3 regions of the Archangium lipolyticum genome follow, and region 3 is predicted to be linked to each of the others. Evidence: riboswitches for the same ligand, from Rfam matches in the RefSeq annotation. Region 3 holds a riboswitch; each other region holds the start of a gene.
The links. Region 3 has a riboswitch for cobalamin ahead of NR810_RS15595 (TonB-dependent receptor plug domain-containing protein). Riboswitches for the same ligand answer to the same signal wherever they lie in the genome.
Positions count from the first base shown of each region.

Region 1: another riboswitch for cobalamin. It lies ahead of NR810_RS42365 (ribonucleoside-diphosphate reductase subunit alpha); the one in region 3 lies ahead of NR810_RS15595 (TonB-dependent receptor plug domain-containing protein).
Region 2: another riboswitch for cobalamin. It lies ahead of NR810_RS17485 (energy-coupling factor ABC transporter permease); the one in region 3 lies ahead of NR810_RS15595 (TonB-dependent receptor plug domain-containing protein).

Region 1 covers NZ_JANKBZ010000033.1:65,213-72,842, forward strand. Annotated here, with positions in the region: gene recA (recombinase RecA) at 1-172, opposite strand, end outside; gene NR810_RS42355 (hypothetical protein) at 281-895, opposite strand; gene NR810_RS42360 (serine/threonine-protein kinase) at 1,188-2,165, shown strand; cobalamin riboswitch at 2,208-2,413, shown strand; gene NR810_RS42365 (ribonucleoside-diphosphate reductase subunit alpha) at 2,581-5,034, shown strand; gene NR810_RS42370 (ribonucleotide-diphosphate reductase subunit beta) at 5,031-6,068, shown strand; gene NR810_RS42375 (hypothetical protein) at 6,219-7,526, shown strand; gene glmS (glutamine--fructose-6-phosphate transaminase (isomerizing)) at 7,617-7,630, opposite strand, start outside.
Region 2 covers NZ_JANKBZ010000007.1:120,889-128,518, reverse strand. Annotated here, with positions in the region: gene mltG (endolytic transglycosylase MltG) at 1-622, shown strand, start outside; gene NR810_RS17500 (SDR family NAD(P)-dependent oxidoreductase) at 624-1,415, opposite strand; gene NR810_RS17495 (DUF2267 domain-containing protein) at 1,735-2,358, opposite strand; gene NR810_RS17490 (chondroitinase-B domain-containing protein) at 2,604-4,457, shown strand; cobalamin riboswitch at 4,514-4,721, shown strand; gene NR810_RS17485 (energy-coupling factor ABC transporter permease) at 4,752-5,564, shown strand; gene NR810_RS17480 (hypothetical protein) at 5,561-5,779, shown strand; gene NR810_RS17475 (CbiQ family ECF transporter T component) at 5,776-6,411, shown strand; gene NR810_RS17470 (energy-coupling factor ABC transporter ATP-binding protein) at 6,408-7,265, shown strand; gene NR810_RS17465 (CbiX/SirB N-terminal domain-containing protein) at 7,262-7,630, shown strand, end outside.
Region 3 covers NZ_JANKBZ010000006.1:132,832-140,461, reverse strand. Annotated here, with positions in the region: gene NR810_RS15615 (serine/threonine-protein kinase) at 1-540, shown strand, start outside; gene NR810_RS15610 (ComEA family DNA-binding protein) at 588-968, opposite strand; gene NR810_RS15605 (hypothetical protein) at 965-1,219, opposite strand; gene NR810_RS15600 (FHA domain-containing protein) at 1,442-2,023, shown strand; cobalamin riboswitch at 2,030-2,264, shown strand; gene NR810_RS15595 (TonB-dependent receptor plug domain-containing protein) at 2,316-4,295, shown strand; gene NR810_RS15590 (MXAN_6577-like cysteine-rich protein) at 4,292-5,926, shown strand; gene NR810_RS15585 (ABC transporter substrate-binding protein) at 5,934-6,812, shown strand; gene NR810_RS15580 (FecCD family ABC transporter permease) at 6,941-7,630, shown strand, end outside.

The DNA.
Region 1 (7,630 bases), on a different contig from region 3:
CGCCGACGCCCAGCGCGATGTCGAGCGAGATGCTTCCCGTCGAAATGGCCTGAACATCCCGAACCAGCGGCTCCTCGTTGCCGAGCCGCATGATCGACCCCTTACCGAACTGGCGCTCCACAGCGGACATCGCCAGTTCGATCGCCTTCTCCTTCTCTGGATTCACGGCCATTTCGTCTTGCTCCTTGCGTATGCGGCGAGCCACCCCGGCCCACCTGAACTCGCGTTTAGTACGCGATGTGAAGACCCTAGTCCATCCCTCTGACATGACCCACGGCGTTCAGCGCCGCGGCAGCAAGAGGAGCAGCCAGGCCAACAGTCCGCCCACCCCGCTGAGGGTTCCGTAGTAACCGCCGAGAGTGCCCAGGTATAGCTGAACGACCGACAGGACGAGCAGCCCCAGCAGGCCCGCCCGCCGGGTGTCCGAGCGTTCATCACCCCACAATGCCGCCACCAGCCCCGTCAGCGCCATGAGGAAGAAGAGGGACAGCCCCAGCGCACGCTCCCCTTCGGCCATCTCCGAGGGCCGCAACATCCACTCGCCGACGAATCCCGCCGCCAGCACCCCGGCCCCCAGAGCCCCCTCCGGCAGGAGCCCCTTCCGGTTGGGCCGGGACTGGTTGCGCAGGTACTCCAGGTCCTCGGGGCGCACCTCCAACGCATAGGGGTAGCCGAGCCCCAGCAGGGTCTCGACCGCCACGCCCCGGCATGTCCGGCCCTCCGCCGCCTCCAATCCCTCCAGCTGCCCACTCTCCAAGAGGTGGAGGAGCAGGTCCGCCACCTCGCGCGAGCCCTCCTCCAACTCCAGTGCCTCCAATTCCCGGTTGAGCCGCGCCGCCAGGGCCTGGCGCTCGGCGCCCGAGGCCGCCCGGGCCTCCTCGACGAGGCGGGGCACCGCCCGCGTCGCCTCCCGCGAGGGTGAGGGCGCGGGAGGGCTGTCCGGCGCCTCCCAGGGGGCCAGGGATGGTACCTCCCCTCCTGACTCGTCCTCACGAGGGCCAGAGCCGGGGGGGCGGGTATGGGTGGTGCTGGACACGGCCGGACTGTAATGGCCGGCTCCGCCCGCTTCCAAAGCTTCCCGACAGGCCCCGAGCCGGAGCTTCCGGCAGCGGACGCGAGCGGGCCCCATCCCGCTTCCTGGAGGACAGCTCCCCCGCCCTCGGGGGAAGCGTTAGAGTGGCGATACCTTGCCGGTCATCCCCCCTCCCCCACCCCCTTCCACCAAGACGGTGGAAATCCCCTCGCGCCGCTTCGGGCGCTACGTGCTCCGCTCGCGGCTGGGCTCGGGGGGCATGGCGGAGGTGTTCCTCGCGGAGGCCCGGGACGAGAAGGGCAGCCCCTTCAAGGTGGCGCTGAAGCTGATGCGCAAGGACGTCAGCGCGGAGGCCTTCGCCGACGAGGCGGACCTGATGGGCCTGCTGGAGCACCCCAACCTGGTGAGCCGGCTGGAGATTGGCGAGGCCTTCGGGCGCTACTTCATCGCCATGGAGTTCCTGGTCGGTGGAGACCTGGAGGGGCTCCTCCGGGTGCACCACCAGCAGGGGCGGGACATCCCGTTGGCGATGGGCGTCCACGTGTGCATCGAGGCACTGCGGGCGCTGGCGTACTTCCACCAGGCGCGCACGCGCAGTGGCCGGCCGCTGGAGCTCGTCCACGGGGACGTGAACCCCTCCAACATCTTCTTCTCCGGGCAGTGCGAGGTGAAGCTCGGCGACTTCGGCGTGGCCAAGGCGCGCGGGCTGGACCTGGGGCCGGAGGACGGGGTGACGGCGGGCAAGCTGCACTACCTGTCGCCGGAGCAGACGCGCGGGGACACGGTGACGCAGGCATCGGATCTCTTCTCGTTGGGAATCGTCCTGCACGAGCTGGTGGTGGGCACCCACCCCTTCGAGCGCGGCAGCGATGATCCGGACGTGGTGATGGGGGCTATCCAGGCGGCGAAGCTGAACCTGCCGGACACGCTGGACCGGAGGCTCGCGGCGGTGATCCGCAAGGCGCTGGCACCGGACGTGAACCAGCGCTATCGCACGGCGGGCGAGTTCGCGGGAGCGCTCTTCACCTGGGCGTTGGACACCGGACAACCCTTCAGCGCGCGCGAGGTACAGAGCGCGATGCAACAGGCCCTCTCTCTCGCACTCTGGGAGCGGGAAAAGGGCCGTCCGTAGCCGGGCGAGGTAGATCCTTTTGACAGCGTCCGAACCCGCCCCTAGGTTGGCGCGCGTCGCTGGTGCCCGGGCAAGTGCCTGGGCTTGAAAGGGAATCCGGTGTGAATCCGGAGCTGCCCCCGCAGCGGTAAGCGAGAACGAATCCGTCCACACGCACTGGCCGAGAGGCCGGGAAGCGGGCGGTAGTAGGAACCGGCGTCAGCCGAGTGCTCGCGAGCCCGAAGACCTGCCAGCACCTGCCTCTGGGAGAAATCCAGCGGCAGCTCGACCTGGAAGCCTCGTGGGGAGGCGGGAGGTCCGAGCGCCGCGGCTTCGTTCCGTGGTGGTCCCGGCCTGTCTCCTCTCCTCGTGTCTTCGGGTTCACGTGGTCGCGAGCGCAGCTCGCGCGCGGCCCTGACAGTACGCGAGGAGCAGCATGCTGAACGGAAGCCACACCCCGGGACGCGAGCAGGGCTCGCCCCCCCTGCCCGCCCATCACCTCCCCGAGACGACCCCCGCGCCCACGCCCCCCACCACCATGCGGGTGCGCAAGCGCAATGGAACGCTCGAGGTCGCGGACCTGAACAAGATCGTCCGGGCGATCAGCCGGTGTTGCGATGGGCTGCGCCAGGTGGACGCCATCCGCATGGCGACGAAGACGATCGCTGGCCTCTACGACGGCGCCTCGACGAAGGAGCTGGATCAGCTCTCCATCCAGACCGCCGCCTCGCTCACGCTGGAGGAGCCCGAGTACGCGAAGCTCGCGGCGCGGCTGCTCGCGACGTACATCGACAAGGAGGTCTCCGGACAGGAGATCCACTCCTTCTCGCAGTCCATCGCCGCGGGCCACCGGCTCGGGCTGGTGAACGACCGCGTGGCCGGGCTCGTCTCGGCGAACAGCCGCAAGCTGAACGACGCGATCGATCCCTCGCGCAACCGCCTCTTCGAGTACTTCGGGCTGCGCACGGTCTATGACCGCTACCTGCTCAAGCACCCCCAGACGCGGGAGGTGCTCGAGACGCCCCAGCACTTCTTCATGCGCATCGCGGTGGCGCTCGGTGACACCATCGCCGACGTGCTCGAGCTCTACCGGCTCTTCTCGATGCTGGAGTACGTGCCGAGCTCGCCCACCCTCTTCAACTCCGGCACGCGCCACGAGCAGCTCTCGTCCTGCTTCCTGCTGGACTCGCCCGAGGACGAGCTGGCGAGCATCTACCAGCGCTACATGGACGTGGCGATGCTCTCGAAGTTCTCGGGGGGCATCGGGCTGGCCTACCACCGGATCCGCTCGCGCGGCTCGCTCATCGAGAGCACGAACGGGCACAGCAACGGCATCGTGCCGTGGCTGAAGACGCTGGATGCGTCGGTGGCCGCGGTGAACCAGGGAGGCAAGCGCAAGGGTGCCTGCTGCGTGTACCTGGAGACCTGGCACGCGGACCTGGAGGAGTTCCTCGAGCTGCGCGACAACACCGGCGACGAGGCCCGGCGCACGCACAACCTGAACCTCGCGAACTGGATCCCCGACCTCTTCATGAAGCGCGTCGAGGCCGATGGGAACTGGTCCCTGTTCGATCCAAAGGCGGTGCCGCACCTCACGGACCAGTACGGCGAGGCGTTCGAGCGCGCCTATGAGAAGGCCGAGGCGGAGGGACTCGCGCACAAGACGGTGAAGGCCCGCGAGCTCTACGGGCGGATGATGCGGACGCTCGCGCAGACCGGGAACGGCTGGATGACGTTCAAGGACAAGTCGAACCGGGCCTGCAACCAGACGGCGCTGCCGGGCCGCGTCGTCCACCTCTCGAACCTCTGCACGGAGATTCTCGAGGTGACCTCGAAGGACGAGACCGCCGTCTGCAACCTCGGCTCCATCAACCTCGCGCGGCACACGCTGGCGAACGACGCCGGTGGAGTGGCCTTCGACTGGGACAAGCTCGCGAGGACGGTGCGGTCCGCGGTGCGCCAGTTGGATCGGGTGATTGACCTGAACTACTACCCCATCGACTCGGCGAAGGGCTCGAACCTGCGCTGGCGCCCGGTGGGGCTGGGCCTGATGGGCCTGCAGGACGTGTTCTTCCAGATGCGCCTGCCCTTCGACAGCCCCGAGGCGCGCACGCTGTCGCGGAAGATCTCCGAGGACATCTACTTCCACGCCCTGTCCGCCTCGGCGGAGCTGGCGGCCGAGCGCGGTGCCCATCCGAGCTTCCAGGAGACACGTGCGGCGCGCGGTGAGCTCCAGTTCGACGCCTGGGGCGTGACGCCCGAGGACCCCGCGCGGTGGGAGGCGCTCCGAGCCCGCATCAAGTCCGTGGGGCTGCGCAACTCGCTGCTCATCGCCATCGCGCCGACGGCGACCATCGCGTCCATCGCCGGCTGCTACGAGTGCATCGAGCCGCAGGTCTCCAACCTCTTCAAGCGGGAGACGCTCTCGGGCGACTTCCTCCAGGTCAACCGCTACCTCGTCGAGGAGCTGAAGTCCCTGGGGCTGTGGAACGAGGACATGCGCTCGCGCATCAAGGTGGCGGAGGGCTCCATCCAGTCGCTCGGGGAGATTCCCGCCGACGTGCGCGCCATCTATCGCACCGCGTGGGAGCTGCCGATGCGCTCGCTCGTCGACATGGCGGCGGACCGGGGCGCCTTCATCGACCAGAGCCAGTCGCTCAACCTGTTCATGGAGTCGCCGAACATCGGGCAGCTGAGCTCCATGTACATGTACGCCTGGAAGAAGGGGCTGAAGACGACCTACTACCTGCGCTCGCGTCCGGCGACGCGCATCGCGAAGGCCACCGTCGACGTGTCCCGGAACACGGCCCAGGCGGCACCGAAGCCCACCGAGGAACAGGCCATCGCCTGCTCCCTGGAGAACCCCGAGAGCTGCGAGGCCTGCCAATGAGCATCCCCTCCAACGCAACGCCGAAGACGGGTGCGCGCCTGTTGGATCCAGGCCTGAACCTCACGCTCCGGCCGATGCAGTACCCGGCCTTCTTCGAGATGTACCGCAACGCCATCAAGAACACCTGGACGGTGGAGGAGGTGGACTTCTCGACGGACGTGGGTGACCTGCGCTCGAAGATGACGGCGGCGGACCGGCACCTCATCCAGCGGCTGGTGGCCTTCTTCGCGACGGGCGACTCCATCGTGGCGAACAACCTCGTGCTGAACCTCTACAAGCACGTGAACTCGCCCGAGGCGCGCATGTACCTGTCGCGGCAGCTCTACGAGGAGGCGCTGCATGTGCAGTTCTACCTCACGCTGCTCGACACGTACGTGCCGGACCCGGCCGAGCGTGCGAAGGCCTTCGCGGCGATCGACAACATCCCGAGCATCCGGGAGAAGGCCGCGTTCTGCTTCAAGTGGATGGATTCCGTGCACGAGCTGGAGCGGCTGGAGACGCGGGAGCACCGGCGGCGCTTCCTGCTGAACCTCATCTGCTTCGCGGCCTGCATCGAGGGGCTCTTCTTCTTCGCGGCGTTCGCGTACGTGTACTTCCTGCGCTCGCGGGGGCTGCTGCACGGGCTGGCGGCGGGGACCAACTGGGTCTTCCGCGACGAGAGCGCGCACATGGCCTTCGCCTTCGAGGTGGTGAAGACGGTGCGCCGCGAGGAGCCGGACCTCTTCGACGCGGAGCTGGAGCGGCAGGTGGCCACCATGCTCGACGAGGCGGTGACGTGCGAGCTGCGCTTCGCCGAGGACCTGCTGGAGCTCGGCGTGGCGGGCCTCTCCGTGCGCGAGATGCGGCAGTACCTCGAGTACGTGGCCGATCAGCGGCTCGCGATGCTGGAACTGCCGAAGCGCTACGGGGCGAAGAACCCGTTCGGCTTCATGGATCTGCAGGACGTGCAGGAGCTCGCGAACTTCTTCGAGCGCCGCGTCTCGGCGTACCAGGTGGGAGTCGCCGGAGAGGTCACCTTCGATGCGAACTTCTGAGCGCTAACTCCCTGGCCTGGGTGGCGGACCAACTGCCGCCGCTGTTCATTCCGGGACACCCCACATCCCTGGAGAACAGCGGCTCCCCCTCCTCTCCACGAGCACCGTTCGAGGTGCGGGAGTCCTCACGGCTCCCGCAGGAGGGGAACCATGAAACGGCAATGGACAGGGATGGCTCTATGCGGAGCCCTGGTGCTGGCGGGACTGTCGGCCTGCGGCGGTGTCGTCGTGGAGCCGTCCACCGAGGCGGTGGAGGAGCTCGCCCAGGAGCACCGGCGGGAATCGACTCCGCCGGAACAGAAGTGGGTGCGGAACATCCTCGCCACCACCGAGAGCGAGACGGTGGCCATCCGGCATGACCCGCGAGGCAACGTCATCGTCCTCGTGACGGACATCGGCGGTCCCATCGACTTCGGCGCCGGGCCCATCAGCCCGCCGGCCTCGGCATCGGGCTCGCGCATCGCGGGGCTCGCGAAGTACGCCCCCGATGGCAGCCTGCTGTGGGGCATCATCCTCTCGGGTGAGCCCATCGCCGATCCGCCCGTGGCCGGCGCCTTTGGCGCCGCGATGGCGGTCGATTCGAGGGGCAACATCGTGCTCTCCCTGAATGTCGGCGGGCGGCTCGTCCGGGATGGCGTGACGATGACGACGGGCGAGTACCTGCTGAAGCTCGACCCGGACGGACATGCCCTCTGGGCGCTCCGGCTGCCCACCCGCGCGCGGGAGGTCGCGGTGGACAGGAAGGACCGCATCGCCATCACGGGCACGCTGGAGGGCGCCACGGAGTTCGACTTCGGCGAGGGCCCCATCACGGGCGCGGACTTCCACGCGTTCGTCGCGAAGTATTCCTCGCGGGGCGAGCTCGAATGGGTCTTCGTCGATGACGTGGTGGCCAGGACCGATGCGCTCACCGCGGACGAGCACGGGAACTTCTACTTCGGTGGCATCCGCTTCCCGGAGATACCCAGCGGGGTCGGCACGCCCTACCTGCGCAAGGTCTCCTGCGATGGCGAGGGCGAGTGGTCACGCGCGCTCGAGGGCAGCACGGGCGCCATCTTCGATCTCGCGGCACGCGACAACCGCGTCGTCGCGGTGGGCATCTTCAACGGCTCCTTCGAGTTCAGGGGGCAGACGTTCACCGCTCCGGAGGACTTTCCGTCCAACGGCATCGCGCTCGCCTTCACGGGAGGTGGCAACGAGCGCTGGGCCCGGCAGACGCCGGGTCTGCTCGTCTCCGTCGACATCGATAACCGCGGCGGGGTGCTCGTCGCGGGTTCCGAGGAGGCCCAACCCGACGCGAGGCTGTTCATCGCCCGGTACCTCCTGAGCAACGGCCGTGAGGACTGGTCGCGCGGCTTCAACGAGTTCCCGAACGCGACGGACTCCTCGGTGAACAAGAAGGGAGAAATCGCCGTCACCGGCGAAGGCCCCCTCTACGTCATCCAGTTCGGCCGCTGAAGCCTGGCGGTGGAAACGACAACGCCCGGGGGCCTCGAAAGGCGTCCCCGGGCGTTGGTGAGGACCGGGCTCCGGTCCGGGCGCGGCGGACTACTCGACCGTCA
Region 2 (7,630 bases), on a different contig from region 3:
GGGCCTCATCAAGCCCGGCGCCTACATCGCCGCCGCCAGCCGTCCCGAGCGGTTCACCGCGCCCTTCACCCTGCCCCGGACCACGCTCGAGGGCTACCTCTACCCCGAGACCTACCGGGTGGTGCCCGGCGCCTTCAAGGTGGAGGAGCTCATCCAGCGCCAGCTGGACACCTTCGCCGAGCGCTTCTACGCCCCCCAGAAGGCGGCCATCGAGCGCAGCGGGCGCAGCCTCCACGAGCTGGTGGTGATGGCCTCGATGCTGGAGCGCGAGGAGCCCGTGCCCGCCCAGCGTCCGCTGGTGGCCGGCATCCTCTGGAAGCGCGTGGACAAGGGCTTCCCCCTGGGCGTGGACGCGACCTCCCGCTACGAGCTGGCCGAGTGGAACGACCGGCTGGCGTTCCTCCAGCGCCTGCGTGACACCTCGGACCCGTGGAACTCGCGCCACCGCAAGGGGCTGCCGCCGGGTCCCATCGGCGCCCCCTCGGTCGAGTCGCTCCAGGCCGCGCTCGAGCCCAAGCCGAGCGAGTTCTGGTACTACCTCCACGATGCCGAGCGGCGCCTGCATCCCTCGCGCAACGCGGAGGAGCACGAGGCGCTTCGCCGCAAGTACAACGTGTACTGAGTCAGCCCGCACGCGGCAGCGTGACAGCCTGCATCCCCGACGCGCACATGCCGCCGTCGACCGCGAAGTCCTCGCCGGTGATGAACGAGGACTTGTCGCTGCACAGGAAGACGATGAGCGAGGCCACCTCGTCGGGCATCCCCACGCGGTTCATCGGGTGGAGCGAGGCGGCGAAGGCCCGGCCCTGGGGATCGTTCAGGCGCCAGCCCTCGGTGGCCATTTCCGACTCGATGACCCCGGGGCTCACCGAGTTCACCCGGATGCCCTTCTGCGCGTAGTCGATCGCCGCGCCGCGTGACAGGGCCGCGATGCCGGCCTTGGTCGCGCTGTAGACGGAGAGCCCCGGCAGGGCCCGCGCCGCCCCCACCGAGGCGCAGTTGACGATGGACCCTCCACCGCTCGCGAGCATCGCGTTGATTTGATGCTTCATGCACCAGAAGGTGCCGCGGAGGTTGATGTTCATGAGGGACTCGTAGTCCTCGTTGGTCACCTCGGTGAGCGGCTTCATGAAGCCGCTCCCGGCGTTGTTGAAGGCGGCGTCGATGCGGCCGTACTTCGAGAGGGCCGTCTGGACGAGCGCCTCGATATCCCGCTCCACCTGCATGTCGGCGCGGACCCAGGTGGCCTCTCCGCCGCGCTCCTGGATGAACGAGACGAGCTCATGGCCTCTGGCCTCGCGCCGCGCGCTCGCGACGACCCTGGCGCCCTCCGCCGCGAGCGCGATGGCCGTCGCCCAGCCAATGCCCGAGCTCGCACCCGTCACCAGAACCACCTTGTCCTTCAACATGCCCATGTGTCTTCCCTCGTGGAGTGAGTAGGAGCCGCCGTGCCGCGGCCCGGCCCGGAACGATACCTGGGGCGGTGACAGCCCGTCGGCGAGCCCCGGACGGAGTGGGCCGCGCGGGCATGTCAGACCCATCAGATAAACAGAATGAGACCGTCGGTTGGCAGGCGCACCACGGGCCCGGTCTCTGGCGGGCATCGGTGCTCGTGGCTCGATGGCCCCTCCGCGAGAGCGGAGCGTAACGGTCGTCGACGGGCCCGCGGGCCCTGGGTGCTTGGGAGAGGCACCCGGGGCTCGCGGGGGTTGTTTTCGCGCGCCTGCTCCGGTCTCACTCGCGTGAGGGATGCTCCTCCGAGCCCGGGTGTGCGGCCGCGAGCGTCTCCTGCTCCCGCTCCTGGGTGAGCCCGATGGCACTGGAGAGCTTCGTGTCCCCGTGCGGGTTGTCCTCCCGTGCCACGGAGTGCGAGTGCGCTCTCTCGGCACGGGACTCGGACAACGGGTGCCGGCTTCCCGGCCGGCCCTCGGCCAGCGTGCGGTGGCCCGGCTCGACATGGACGTGCTCGAAGGGCTCGCCAGGCTCACGAGGAGCGAAGAGAGCGCTCATCTGCTCGGGCAGTGCCTCGCGGAGCCGGTGCAACGTCCCGGGGGACAGGCTCTCCGCGAGGAACTGACAGACGACTCCGGTGTACTCCACGGCGAGTCCGAGCCGCACCTCGAGCCGGCTCGCGACGCGCGCATGGAGCTCCGCGAGGTTGAAGACCTGATGGGGAGTCACTCCGCGCAGGCCCGCGGCCAGCGGGCCCGGAAGGTCCTCCGCCAGCGACTGGACGACGGGCCAGGCCAGGCGCTCGCCGATGACCTCGAGCACCGCGCGAACGGTCCGCTCCGCCGCCTCCGGGCCAGGGAGCCCGGCGTGCGCGGAAACATGGGACAAGAGTTCGTCGTGCGTCATGCGCGTCCTCCTCGCGAGCAGCTCCAGAAGGAAGATGGAGACGTGGAGGGGACGAGGGCCAGTGCCACACGGGCCGCCCAGCCCTTGCTCGAGCTCGGCAGCCTCCAGGCGCAAAATCCAACCCTATCAAAATCAGGAAAACGGAATATCGAATCCAAAGCTGGAAATCATGCACAATGAGGTATAGCCGCCCGAGCGTGAGCAATGCGGTTCACGGAACTCCAAAGAGGGTGAGAGGAATGCGAATGGCACATCGGAAGCTTGTGATTGGCTCGAGCCTGCTCCTGACACTGGCCCCTTCCCTGGGATTCGCGGCGGATGAGAAGTTCTCCATCCCGGGAACCTCCGTCACCGCGAGCGCGGATGACGGCAACGTCCCGGCCAATACGGTCGATGGGGATCTGAACACCCGCTGGTCGGCGGAGGGTGATGGGCAGTGGATCCGGTTCGACCTGGGCGCCAACAAGAAGGTGGCCTATGTGAAGATCGCCTTCCTGAACGGCGCATCCCGGACGTTCACCTTCGACATCCAGACCTCCACGGATGGCACCACGTTCTCCACGGTGCGCTCGAACGTGACGAGCAGCCTGTCGAGCAGCATCCAGACGTTCGACTTCACGGATGTGGGGTCCGCGCGCTACGTGAGGCTCGTGGGGTATGGCAATACCTCCAATGCCTGGAACAGCTACCTGGAAGTGGAGATCTACGGCAGCGCCGCGGAGACGCCGGGCAATGTCGTGAACGTCTCCACCGCCGCCCAGCTCACCACGGCCCTCACCAACGCGACCGCGGGCACGACCATCGTCCTGGCGGACGGCACCTATACGAAGACCGGTGCCTTCAGCATCCAGAACAAGAATGGGACCGCCTCCAATCCCATCACGCTCAAGGCCGCGAACCGGGGCCGGGCCATCATCTCCGGTAGTGCCTCCCTCAGCGTGTCCGGCTCCTCCTACGTCGTCATCGAGGGCCTGAAGTTCACCAACACCGGCGCGAGCGCCATCGTGCTCGATGGCTCCAACAACGTCCGGGTCACCCGGAACACCTTCGACCTGATCGAGAACGGCACCGAGGTGAAGTGGCTGATGCTCAAGGGGAGCGGAAGCCATCACAACCGGATCGACCACAACGACTTCGGGGGAAAGAGCGACCCCGGTCCGGTCATCGCCATGGATGGGAACTACTCCACCCAGATGACCCAGTACGATGTGATCGAATACAACTATTTCCACGACATCGGACCGCGCCTCAGTAACGGGCTGGAGACGCTCCGCCTGGGCCTGTCCGCCGTGTCGATGCTCGATGCCTACGCCACCGTGCAGTACAACGTGTTCGAGCGCTGCGACGGGGACCCGGAGTTCATCTCGATCAAGAGCGGCCACAACACGATCCGCTACAACACGGTCGTCAACTCACAGGGACAGCTCACCGCGCGTCACGGCAATCACAACAGCATCTACGGCAACTTCATCCTGGGTGATGGCACCAAGGCCGGCGTGGGAGGCATCCGCATCTATGGAACCGACCACAAGGTCTACAACAACTACCTGGAGAAGCTGACCGACGATGCGCTCCTCATCGATGGAGGCGACTTCGACGGAGGGCCGGACTCCAGCAACTACACCAGCACGGATCTGAGCAAGCACTGGCGGGTCTACCGGACCGAGGTCGTGAACAACACGGTCGTCAACAGCACCACGGGGCTCGTCATCGGGAAGAAATACACGTACGCGCCGGTGGACTCGAAGGTCGCCAACAATCTCATCCGGAACACGACGGGCACGCTCTACAACGAGACCAAGACGAGCAACACGCTGTTCCAGGGCAACATCGGATACGGCTCCACCCTGAACAACAGGTCGCGGACGTCCGGTGAGATCCGCAACGTCAATCCGTCGCTGACCACGAGCAACGGGCTGCAGAAGCTGTCCTCCACGAGCCCCGCCATCAACACGGCGGTGGGCACGTACGCCTACATCGCGGAAGACATGGATGGGCAGATCCGCTCCACCAACGATGTCGGCGCGGATGAGTACTCCACCGCCGCCATCGTCCACGCGCCGCTGTCTTTGGAGGATGTCGGCCCGAACGCACCGTGAGGAATGCGCGCATTCCGTTGACAGAGTCCCATCACCTCCGGTACTTGGCGCCAGACAACTGAATTCCAGCCATGGGTGCCCGCCAGCACGGGCATAACAGGGAAGCCGGTGTGAATCCGGCGCGGTCCCGCCACTGTAAGTGGGGAGCCGCCTCCGAAGTAACCACTCGACGCCTACGTGTCGGGGAAGGTGGAGGCGGCGCTGAACGCCCTCGGGCGTTCTGAATCCACGAGCCAGGAGACCTACCCAGGCCTTGCAACCCCACCTCTCCGTGGACTGAGAGCGAGGTTTTCCATGCCGGGTATCTCCGGGCGTGGGTGTGGTGCCGCCCTGCGGCATCGCCTCCAAGCCCTCGTACAGACAGCGTCCGTCTCCCTCCGTCAGGAGACGTGGCTGCTCGCGGCCCTCCTCCTCCTGCCCTACCCGGCGCACGCCATGCACCTGGCGGAAGGTCTCCTTCCGTTCGGATGGGCCGCGGGCTGGACCGTCTCCGTCCTGCCCCTGCTCGCGCTCGGTGTCATGAGGCTGCGGGAGCGCGTGGCCCAGAGCCCGCTCTACTCGCCCTTCGTGGCGATGCTCGCCGCCGCCGTCTTCGTCATCTCCTGCATGCCAGTGCCCGTCCCCATCACCGGCACCTGTTCGCACCCGTGCGGCACGGGGCTCGCGGCCGTGCTCATCGGCCCGGTGATGACCGTGCTGGTGACGTTCGTCGCGCTGCTGCTCCAGGCGCTCTTCCTCGCCCATGGCGGGCTCACCACCCTGGGCGCCGACATCTGGTCCATGGGCGTGGTGGGTGGCTTCGTCGGCTACGGTGTCTTCCACGGTCTGCGCGCGGTGCGCGCACCACTCGGCGTGGGGGCCTTCGCCGCCGGCATGCTGTCCGACTGGGCCACCTACGCCATGACGGCCTTCGAGCTGGCCTCGGCGCTGCACGGGTCCCAGCCCCTGGGCGGCACGCTGGGGACACTGCTGCTCGCCTTCCTCCCCACCCAGCTTCCCCTGGGCATCCTCGAGGGGGCCCTCACCGCCGGCGCCGTCGTCTTCATCTCCCGCCGCCGGCCCGCCCTCCTGAACTTCCACGCCCTCCCCGCCGCCTCCACGCCATGACGCCACTTCTCGCCTCCGCCGAGGGCTGGCCCGGCGTCGACGAGCACGTCGTGCTCCCGTTCGCCGAGGCCGCGGGACGCTCCCCCCAGCCGCCCCTCATCCCGATCGAAGGGGATGTCCTCCTCTTCGCCTTCCTCTGTGCCGGACTCGTAGGGGGCTTCTTGCTCGGCTACCTCTACCGCTCGCTGTTCGTCGAGACGGGGGGACAGGCGTGAGTCGTACCTCCCCGCTGCGCGAGTGGGTGAGCGGGCTCGATGCGCGCATCAAGCTGGGGAGCGCCCTGCTCGCCCTGCTGGTGACGCTCGCCGGGCCCGCGCCTCACACCGCCTCGGGGATCGCGGCGTTGGCCCTCCTCGCCTCCCTCGCGGTGGGCGAGCCGGTCCGGGTGTTGATGCGCCGCCTGGGGCTGGCCCTCTTCAGCGGTCTGGCCGTCTGGGCCCTGCACTGGGTGTCGCAACCGGAGGCAACCGGAACCTGGGCACCCGCGCTGGTCCTGGGAACGCGAGTGGCCGCGGGTGCCGCCGTCTTCGGACTCCTCACCTCGCTCACCCCGCCCTGGGCCCTGGTGGGCGCACTGCGCGCGTGGCGGGTGCCGGCCGCGCTCGCCGATGTGCTCGCGCTCGCGGTGCGCTACGCCACCGTCCTCGAACGGTCGGCACACAGCGCGCGCGAGGCCCAGGTCCTCCGCCTCGGCTACCGGGACGTGCGCCGCAGCCTGCGTTCACTTGGAGCACTCGGCGGCCTCACCCTGGTGCGCGCCTTCGATCAGGCCCATGCCACCGCCGAGGCCATGGCCGCCCGCGGCTGCCGGGGCACCATCGTCCCCCCTCCGGGAGAGCACCCATGAAGGCGGCGCTTACGCTCGAAGCGCTCTCGGTGGGAAACCCCGGCGGCGCCGCCATCCTCTCCGCCCTCTCCTTCGAGGTGCGGCCGGGAGAGGTGGTCGCGCTGCTCGGCGCCAACGGGTGTGGCAAGACGACGCTGCTGCGGAGCATCGCGGGCCTGGTGCCGGCGCTTTCCGGTGGGGTGCGATTGCTCGGCCAGCCCGCACCGCGTGGGGCCGTGGCCCGGGCAGAAGCGGGGCTGGCGCTCGCCTTCCAGAATCCGGATGACCAGCTGTTCGGCACGACGGTGGGTGAGGACGTGGCCACGGGTCCGCTGCACCAGGGCCTCGCCCCGGGCGTGGTGCGGGCGCGGGTGGACGAGGCGCTCGCGGCCACCGGCCTGTCGCACCTGGCGGGACGCTCCATCGAGGCGCTCAGCTTCGGGGAGAAGAAGCGGGCCTGTCTCGCGGGCGTGCTGGCGATGCATCCGGCGGTGCTGCTCCTCGACGAGCCCACCGCCGGGTTGGATCCGGTGGGCGAGCGCGAGACAGCGGGCCTGCTGAGGCGCCTCGCCCGCGAGCGTGAAGTGGCCCTGCTCGTCTCCACGCATGCCACCGACGAAGTGCCCTTCTTCGCCGACCGGGTGGCCATCCTCGGAGAGGGGCGGCTGCTCGCCTTTGGCACCCCCGCCGACGTCTTCCGGGATGCCGCGCTGCTGGCGCGGGCGCGTCTGCGCGCACCGGCCGTCGCCGAGCTCTGGGCCCAGCTGGCGCCCCTGCTTCCCGCGCTGGGAACGGCCCCGCCCCTCACGGTCGCCGAGGCCGCCAGCCGTCTCCTTCCCCTCCTCGTTCCCTCCCATCAGGAAGTGCATCCGTGAGCTCCCTTCGTCACGAGCGCGGCATCCTCTTCATCGGACACGGCAGCCGGGATCCGCAGGCCATCGCCGAGGTGCACCGCTTCGTGGACGCCTACCGCGAGGCCCACCCGGAGCGGCGCGTGGGCCTGGGCTTCGTGGAGCTCACCGCACCGGCGCTCCCCGAGGCGCTGGACGCGCTCGCCTCCGAGGTGAAGGAGGTGCTCGTCGTTCCGCTCTTCCTCTTCACCGCGAAGCACGTGAAGAACGACATCCCGCTGGCGCTCGCCACGGCGCGGGAGAAGCACCCGGGCGTGCGTTTCCTCGCGGTGAAGGCCTTTGGCGTCCATCCGGATCTCGCCCAGCTGGCCTTCGAGCGCACCGAGGTC
Region 3 (7,630 bases):
GAGGTGAAGGTGTCGGACTTCGGCATCGCGCGCGCGGCGAACCAGATGGCCCTCACCCAGGCGCAGACGGTGCGCGGCAAGGCGGGCTACATGGCGCCGGAACAGGCCTACGGCAAGCCCCTGGATGGCCGGGCGGACCTCTTCGCGCTGGGCCTCACCCTGCACGAGGCCCTCACCGGCCAGCGCGCCCTGCAGGGCGACAGCGAGGCGGAGCTGATGATCGCCTCCACCCAGCAGCAACTGCTTCCGCCCTCCCACTTCGTGGCCGGCATCTCGCCCGCGCTGGACGCCATCATCATGGGTCTGCTCCAGCATGACCGGGAGCAGCGCACGCCCTCGGGCGAGGTGCTGCAACAGCAGCTCATGGTGCTCACCGGCTCCGAGGCGCCCTATCCCCAGGGCAGGCAGCAGCTCATCAATGCCTTGCGTCTGGTCATCACCCACACCTCGGCGCCCGTCCAGCCCCTCCAGCTCACGCCCGACATGGCCCTCACGGAGAGCGTCGAGGCGGCGACGCGGCGCCGCGCCGTGGGCGGGTGAGGGCGGGCAGGGTGCCCGAGGTCCGGGACACCCTCCCTCCCGCGAGCTCAGCGCTTCGCCGTCGCGTCGCCCGTGGCGCGGACCTCGTCCTCCTCCACGGGCACCTTCTCCACCTTCAGCGACGAAGGACCCTCCAGCGTCAGGTACGGCTTGAGCTTCAGGAACTGCTTCTTGCCGAAGCCCTTCACCCGGACCAGCTCCTCGACGCGCTTGAAGGCCCGCTTCTGCCGCCAGGCGATGATGCGCTGAGCGGCCTTCGGCCCCACGCCCGGCAGCAGATCCAACTGGGCCACCGTCGCCTCGTTCAGGTTCACCACGCCCGTGTACTGGGTGCGCAGCTTCGACCCCGAGGCCTCGGCGGCCCCGGGCACCCACAGCACCAGCCCCAACACCGTGGCCACCACCCTCGCCAGCACGCGCCCGCTCACGAGTGGCCTCCCACCGGCAGCGAGTCCAGCCCACCCTCCATCCCGTAGCGCCCGCCACCGCCCGCCTGCGCCGTGTCCCGCTTCTCCGCCGCCTCGCGCACGTGCAGCTTCCCATCCAGCGGCAGCACATCCAGCAGCACGTTGAGCGAGCCATCCTTGTTCACGAAGGCGCTCCCCGCCCGCACCCAGATGCTTCCCCCCTTGCCCTCGCGGATGGAGAACACCGCCAACCGCTTCCCCGCCGTCAGCATCGACCACACTCCTTCACCCCCGCGCCTCCATTGACGCGGTCCCCAGGCCCAGAGCAGCCGCCGTGCCAGGGGCATTTCCCTCGGGGCACGCGCTCCCGGGGCGTACACCCCTGCTCCAATCGTCCAGCGCGTGGGATGGCCACATCCGGTGGGGACTGGCCGCGCTCACTCTTCGTGCACACCCTGCGGCTCTCTTCCGCTCATGTGCTGGAGGGTATTTCCGTGGACCTGAAGTTCTCCGCGCTCGCATCTCAATTCCTCGAGGATCCTCAGGCCGTGCGACGTGCGGTGTGCTGGCCCGTGCTGGTGTGGGAGGCACCTCCCATGGGGGTACGTCCTCTCTTCACCCGGAGTACCCTGTCGGTCCCGGGCCTGTCGGCGCGGCGGCCCACCATCGCCGAGCCGCTCGTGCTCGAGGTGCGCAAGCGTTCACGAAGCATCACTTCTCCCCGTTCTCCCCATGACCTGGGAATCCACCTGGGGCGTACACCCGACAACGACATCATCGTGGAGGACCCCACGGTCTCGCGCGTCCACGCCTCCTTCCACGAGGAGAAGCACACGGGCGTCTGGTGCGTCACCGACAGCGGGAGCCACAACGGCACCTGGCACGATGGCACCCTGCTCATCCCCGGCCGGTCCACGCCCCTGTTCGAGCGCGCCTCGCTGCGCTTCGGGGACGTGATGGCCACCTTCCTCCACTTCTCCGCCTTCAATCAGTTCATCCTCGACTGGTTGGCCCGCCACGCCCGCGCCTCCCGGACGTCGGTCATCACCGAGGGTGGCTTGACGCGCGAGGGTTGAGCCCCTAGGAAGGGCCTGCCCTTGGGTGCCCATGCCGGGCCTTCAAGAGGGAAGCCGGTGAGAGTCCGGCGCGGTCCCGCCACTGTGATCGGGCGGCCCTGACGTCAGGGCGGGGATCCTCGGCAGTCGCCACTCCGGCTCGCGGGCTGGCGGAAGGCGGAGGAGCCCTTCTGGCAGGCGCGGCGTGCGCCTCGGCCGGAGTCCCGGGAGTCAGGAGACCTGCCCGGGGGTGTGGGCGCGAGGCGTCCGCGATGGCCTTCTCTCTTCGACGGAGAGAGTGGAAGGCGGATGCATGCGGCGGTCGTACCTCGCCGGGCGGTGGCTCTGCCTGGCGCTCAGCACGAGTGGCGTCGCGCTCGCCCAGGAGGCCGAGGAGCCCCTGCTCGTTCCCGCCGTGGAGGTGGAGGAGGCGCCCGTCGCCCCCGGGTCTCCGGAGGAGGCCTCGCGCAGGGATCCGAGCGGCGCCGTCACCGTCATCCGCGTGGATGAGTTCGGCGGCGCGGCCCGCGACACCGCGGCGATGTTGTCCACCGCCCCCGGCGTCACGCTGCAGGACCTGGGCGGGTACGGGCAGAGCAAGAGCCTGGTGGTGCGGGGCGCGTCCTCCAACGGGACGCTCGTGCTGCTCGATGGCATCCCCCTCAATGGCGCGGGGGGCATCGCGGACCTGTCGCGTGTGCCCGTGGCCCTGGCCGAGCGCTTCGAGGTGCTGCGGGGGGGGGCTGGCGCGCGCTACGGCTCGGGAGGGTTGGGCGGCGCCATCAACGTCATCACCCGCCGTCCCGGCGCGGCTCCGCGCGCGGCGGGAGAGCTTTCCTATGGGAGCTGGGACACGGCCACGGGGTGGCTGTCCGCCACGGGGCCGCTCGCGGGCGGCGAGGCCTTGCTGCTCGTCCACGGAGGCACCTCCAGCGGGCGCTTCCCGTACTCCTTCGATCCGAGCCCCACGCTGCCCGGGGACGCGCTCATCGAGCGCCAGCGCACCAACAACGACGCGCGAGGTGCCGGAGGCCTGCTGCGGCTGCGGAGGGACCTGGGCCGGGGTTTCTCGGCGGACCTGCTGGGCGAGCTCTCCTTCGACGAGCGGGGCCTCGCCGGCACCGCGCAGAACCCGAGCGAGGACACGCGCCAGTCCGGAGCGCGTGGCTCGGCCAACCTGCGGCTCGCGGGCACGCTGCCGGGTGGCGTGCGGACGAACGCGCGCGCGTACTTCCGGCGGGACCGGCTGACGCTGTCCGGTGGCCCGTGGGGACAGCAGGGCGCGCAGGTGCAGTTGCTCGGCGGGGTGGAGGTGGAGGGGCAGGTGCTGCTGGGCGGATGGCACTCGCTGTCCGCGCTGGTGGGCGTGGGCGGAGAGTCCGTGTCCGCCGCGGAGACGAACGCCGCGTCCGGGGGTGAGCCGGCGTGGCTGCGCGCCAGCGTGATGGCGATGGACGAGCTGCTGCTGTGGGACGGGTTGCTCACCGTCGCTCCGTCGCTCCGCTTGGAGCGGGCGGGTCCGTACACGCTGCTGTCCCCGAAGGTGGGCGTCACCGTGGCATTGCCCGCGGGCCTCGAGCTGCGCGCCAACGCGGGCCGCTCGCACCGCGCGCCCTCCTTCCTGGAGCTGTACGTGCGTCAGGGCACGCTGCTTCCCAACCCGGACCTGCGCCCCGAGAGCGCCCTGTACGCGGACGCGGCCGTGGTGCACCGCTCGGAGGTGTCCTTCGCCTCGGTGGGAGGCTTCGCCAGCCTCTATGAGGACCTCATCTCCTACGAGGCCTACCCGCCTGGCGCCGCCAAGCCGTACAACTTCGCCAACGCGCGGGTGGTGGGGCTCGAGGCCGAGGGCGAGTGGCGGCCCCATCCGCTCCTCTCCGGGGCCTTCAGCTACACGCTCACCGTCTCGAGCGACCTGCAGCGCGATGGCCGCTTCTATCTGCGCGAGCTGCCCTACCGGCCTCGCCACAAGCTGGCCGCGCGAGTCCTGGGCGGCCCCCGGTGGCTCACGGGGCGGGTCGAGGTGGTCGCGCAGTCGGCACACTTCCTTACCCGGGATGGCGCCATGTCCCTGCCCGGACGCACCTTCGTCCACGCGGGCCTGTCCAGCTCCTTCGGCTCGCGCACGGAGCTCACCGTCTCCTGCGAGGTGAAGAACTTGTTCGACGTTCACGCCGAGGACTTCATTGGGTACCCACTCCCCGGCCGTGCCGTGTACCTGTCGGTGGCCGGTGCTTTCGGGCCGGGTTCTCCCAGGGAGTCCTCTTCGGATTCCAGGACAGAGGCTCCATGATGCGGAAATACCCTCACCCCAGCCCTCTCCCAGAGGGAGAGGGGGCATACACCGTGTTGAGCCGGTTGACGTTGGTGTTGTTGCCCCTGCTCCTGACGGCTTGCCCCGACGAGGGCCCCTTGTGTGTCGAGGAGCAGACCCGCTGTGGTGAGGTCTGTGTCGACCTCTCCAGCTCCTCGTCTCACTGCGGGGCCTGTGGGGTTGAGTGCTCCGCCACGGAGGCTTGTGTCGAGGGCTCCTGTCGGTGTCGCTCGGGAGCCACGGTGTGCGGTGGCCAGTGTGTCGTCACCTCGTCGGACCCCGCCCATTGTGGTGGCTGCGCGGGCGAGGGCGGCACGGCGTGCTCTCCGGAGCAGGTCTGTGAGCAGGGACAGTGCAAGGCCGCTTGCACCCTGGCGTCTTCCGTACGCTGCGACCGCTCCTGTGTAGACCCCGGCACGGATGCCTTCCATTGCGGCGCCTGCGGTAATGTGTGCCCGGACGTCCAGAGCTGTCGCGGTGGGACGTGCACCTATGACCTCGTCGCCGCGTGCTTCAACACCGGGCAGGTGGTGGGCATCCAGGCGGGGCCGGACGTGAAGGGGCCCGCGGTGGCCGTGGGCACCAGTCCTCAATCCGTCGCACGCATGCAGGACGTGCTGCTGGTGCTGGATGCCTCCATGCGGCTCCTCCAGGCCCGGCTCTCCGATTACGGCGAGCTGCCCGCCCGGAACACCACGGGGCTGGTCCCCAACCAGCTCCTCGTCCGGGATCCCTACGTCTTCGTCCTCAACTCCACCAGCAACACCCTGCAGGTGCTCCGGCGTGACGAGGAGCCCTCCGGCGGCCCCGGTCCTCGCTTCTCCGATGGCATCACGCTCACCAACGTGGGCAGCGTGAACTTCGGCGCGAATACCAACCCGTACGGGTTCACGGAGTCGGGCTCGGACGTGTACGTCACGCTGTTGGGCAATCTCCAGACGGACCCGTCCGCGGGTGGCAAGGTGGCCCGCGTCTCGATGGCCGATCCCACCGCACCGGGCATCACGGATGTCTTCACGCTGCCCACGGGCGAGGCGCTGAAGCCCTTCGCGGGCCGCACCACCGTCCCCGCTCCCGCGGGCATCGCCTCGCATCAGGGCCGGGTGTATGCCGCCCTCGGTAATCTGGACCCGAGGGATTTCACCGTCGGAGGCCCCGGGTTCCTGGCCCGCATCGATCCCTCCACCCGCGCGGTGGCTCTCATCGAGCTCGGCGAGGGTTGCCTCAACCCGTTCTGGGTCGTTTCCATGGGGGAGCGGCTGCTCGTGAGCTGCGGCGGTGGGACGACCTATGACCGCAACTTCAACCTCATCGACGTGAGGGGGACCGGCCTGGTGCTGATCGGCGCGGATGACCGCGTGGCCGCCTCGCTCGCGCTGCGGTGCCCGGAGGCGACTTCGTGCCCGCTCCCCTCGGCTGGCCGGTTCTCCGTGGTGGGCAACCGCGCCTACGTGGGTGACAACAACGCGGGCCGTGTCTTCGTCATCGAGGTGGTGGGTGACTCGCTCGTGGAACGCCGAGGGTTCGGACCCGGTGCCGAGCCGCCCATCCTCGCCTGCCCGCGCGACAACAAGCCCTCCCTCGTCGGTGATGTCGTCGCGATGCCCTGAGCCTCCCATGAAGACCCGTCTCGTTCCGTTCGCCCTGTTCGTCGCGCTGTGCCTCGTCTCCGTGGCGCACGCCGCCCCTCCCCAGGCGGGCCCTCGCTTCCTGGGCCCCAAGCCCCCGGAGAAGGTGAAGCGCGTGGTGACGCTCGCCCCGTCGCTCACGGAGACGGTGCTGGCCCTCGGGGCCGGGAGCTCGCTCGTGGGTGTCTCGCGCTTCGACGAATTCAAGGAGGTGGCCGGCCTTCCCCGCGTGGGCGGCTTCATCGACCCGTCCGTCGAGGCCGTGGTGGTCCTCAAACCGGACCTGTTGCTCGTGCAGCCGAGCCCTGGCAACCAGCGGCCCGTGGAGAAGCTGGCCGAGCTCGGTGTGCCCGTGCTGCTGCTGCCCCTGCAGACCGTGGCGGATACCCTGGCGGCCCTGCGCGCGGTGGGAAAGGTGCTCGGAAGGGAGAAGGAGGCGAATGCCCTCGTTCAGGGCATCGAGTCCACGCGTACCCGCGTGCGAGAGGCCGCCAGGACACGGAAGCCGAGGCGTGTCCTGTTCGTCTACGGCTTCGAGCCGCTCGTGGTGGCCGGGCCCGGCTCCTTCGCGGACGAGCTGCTGCGCGACGCTGGCGCCGTCAACGTGGCGGCGGACGCGGGCTCGGCCTACCCCGTCTATTCGCTCGAGCGCGCGCTGACTGCTCGGCCGGACGTGGTGGTGGATGCCGCGGACGTGGACGTGGGCAAGGACAAGTTCATGAGGCTTCCGGGGCTCTCCCAGGCGCGGTGGGTGGAGGTGCCCTCGATGGCGCTGCTACAGCCAGGACCGTCGCTCGGAAGAGGGCTGGAGGAGCTCTTCTCGCTGCTGTACCCCTCCGTGAAGCCCGATGCGGGTACTGTGCACTGACCGTGTATGTCCCCTCTCCCCCTGGGAGAGGGCTAGGGTGAGGGTCATCCCTCGTCCGTGGGTGAAGAATGCGTGAGATGGGGACGGTAGACCCTCACCCCCGCCCCTCTCCCAGAGGGAGAGGGAGGATGAGCTTCACCCTGGCACGAGCGCTCGGGCTCGGGGGGGTGTTCCTCATCCTGCTGTTCGCGGCCTTCCTCGTGGCCGTGCGCTTCGGCGATCAGCCCATCTCCCTCTCCGACGCGCTCGGCGATCCCAGCTCCAGCAGTGCCATCATCTTCTGGTCGGTCCGGCTGCCGCGTGCCCTGCTGGCGGCCCTCGTGGGCGCGGGGCTCGCCGCCTCCGGTGTCACGCTGCAGGGCGTGCTGCGCAATCCACTGGCGGACCCGTTCGTCCTCGGTGTGTCCGGCGGTGCCGCGCTCGGAGCCACGTTGTCCCTGTTCCTGGGGTTCGCCACCGTGGGGGAGGTGGCCCAGGTGGGCGTCGGGGGAGGGATGGAGCGCCTCTCCGCACCGGCCCTGTTCGCCTTCCTGGGCGCCGTGGCGGCCATGCTCTTCGTGCTCGTGGTCAGCCGCGGCCATGGCGGTCGCGCGCCCTATGCCGTGCTCCTCACGGGCGTCGTCTTCAACGCCTTCGCCTCCGCCGTCATCACGCTCGTGAAGACGCTGTCCGACCCGAACCGGCTCGGGGAGATCCTCTACTGGCTCGCGGGGACGCTCGGTTACGAGCGCACGGGGACGCTCATCCTGTCCGCGCTCATCCAGGCCGTGGCCATCGGCGTGATGTTGGCGCTCTCGGGGCGGCTCAACCTGTTGACG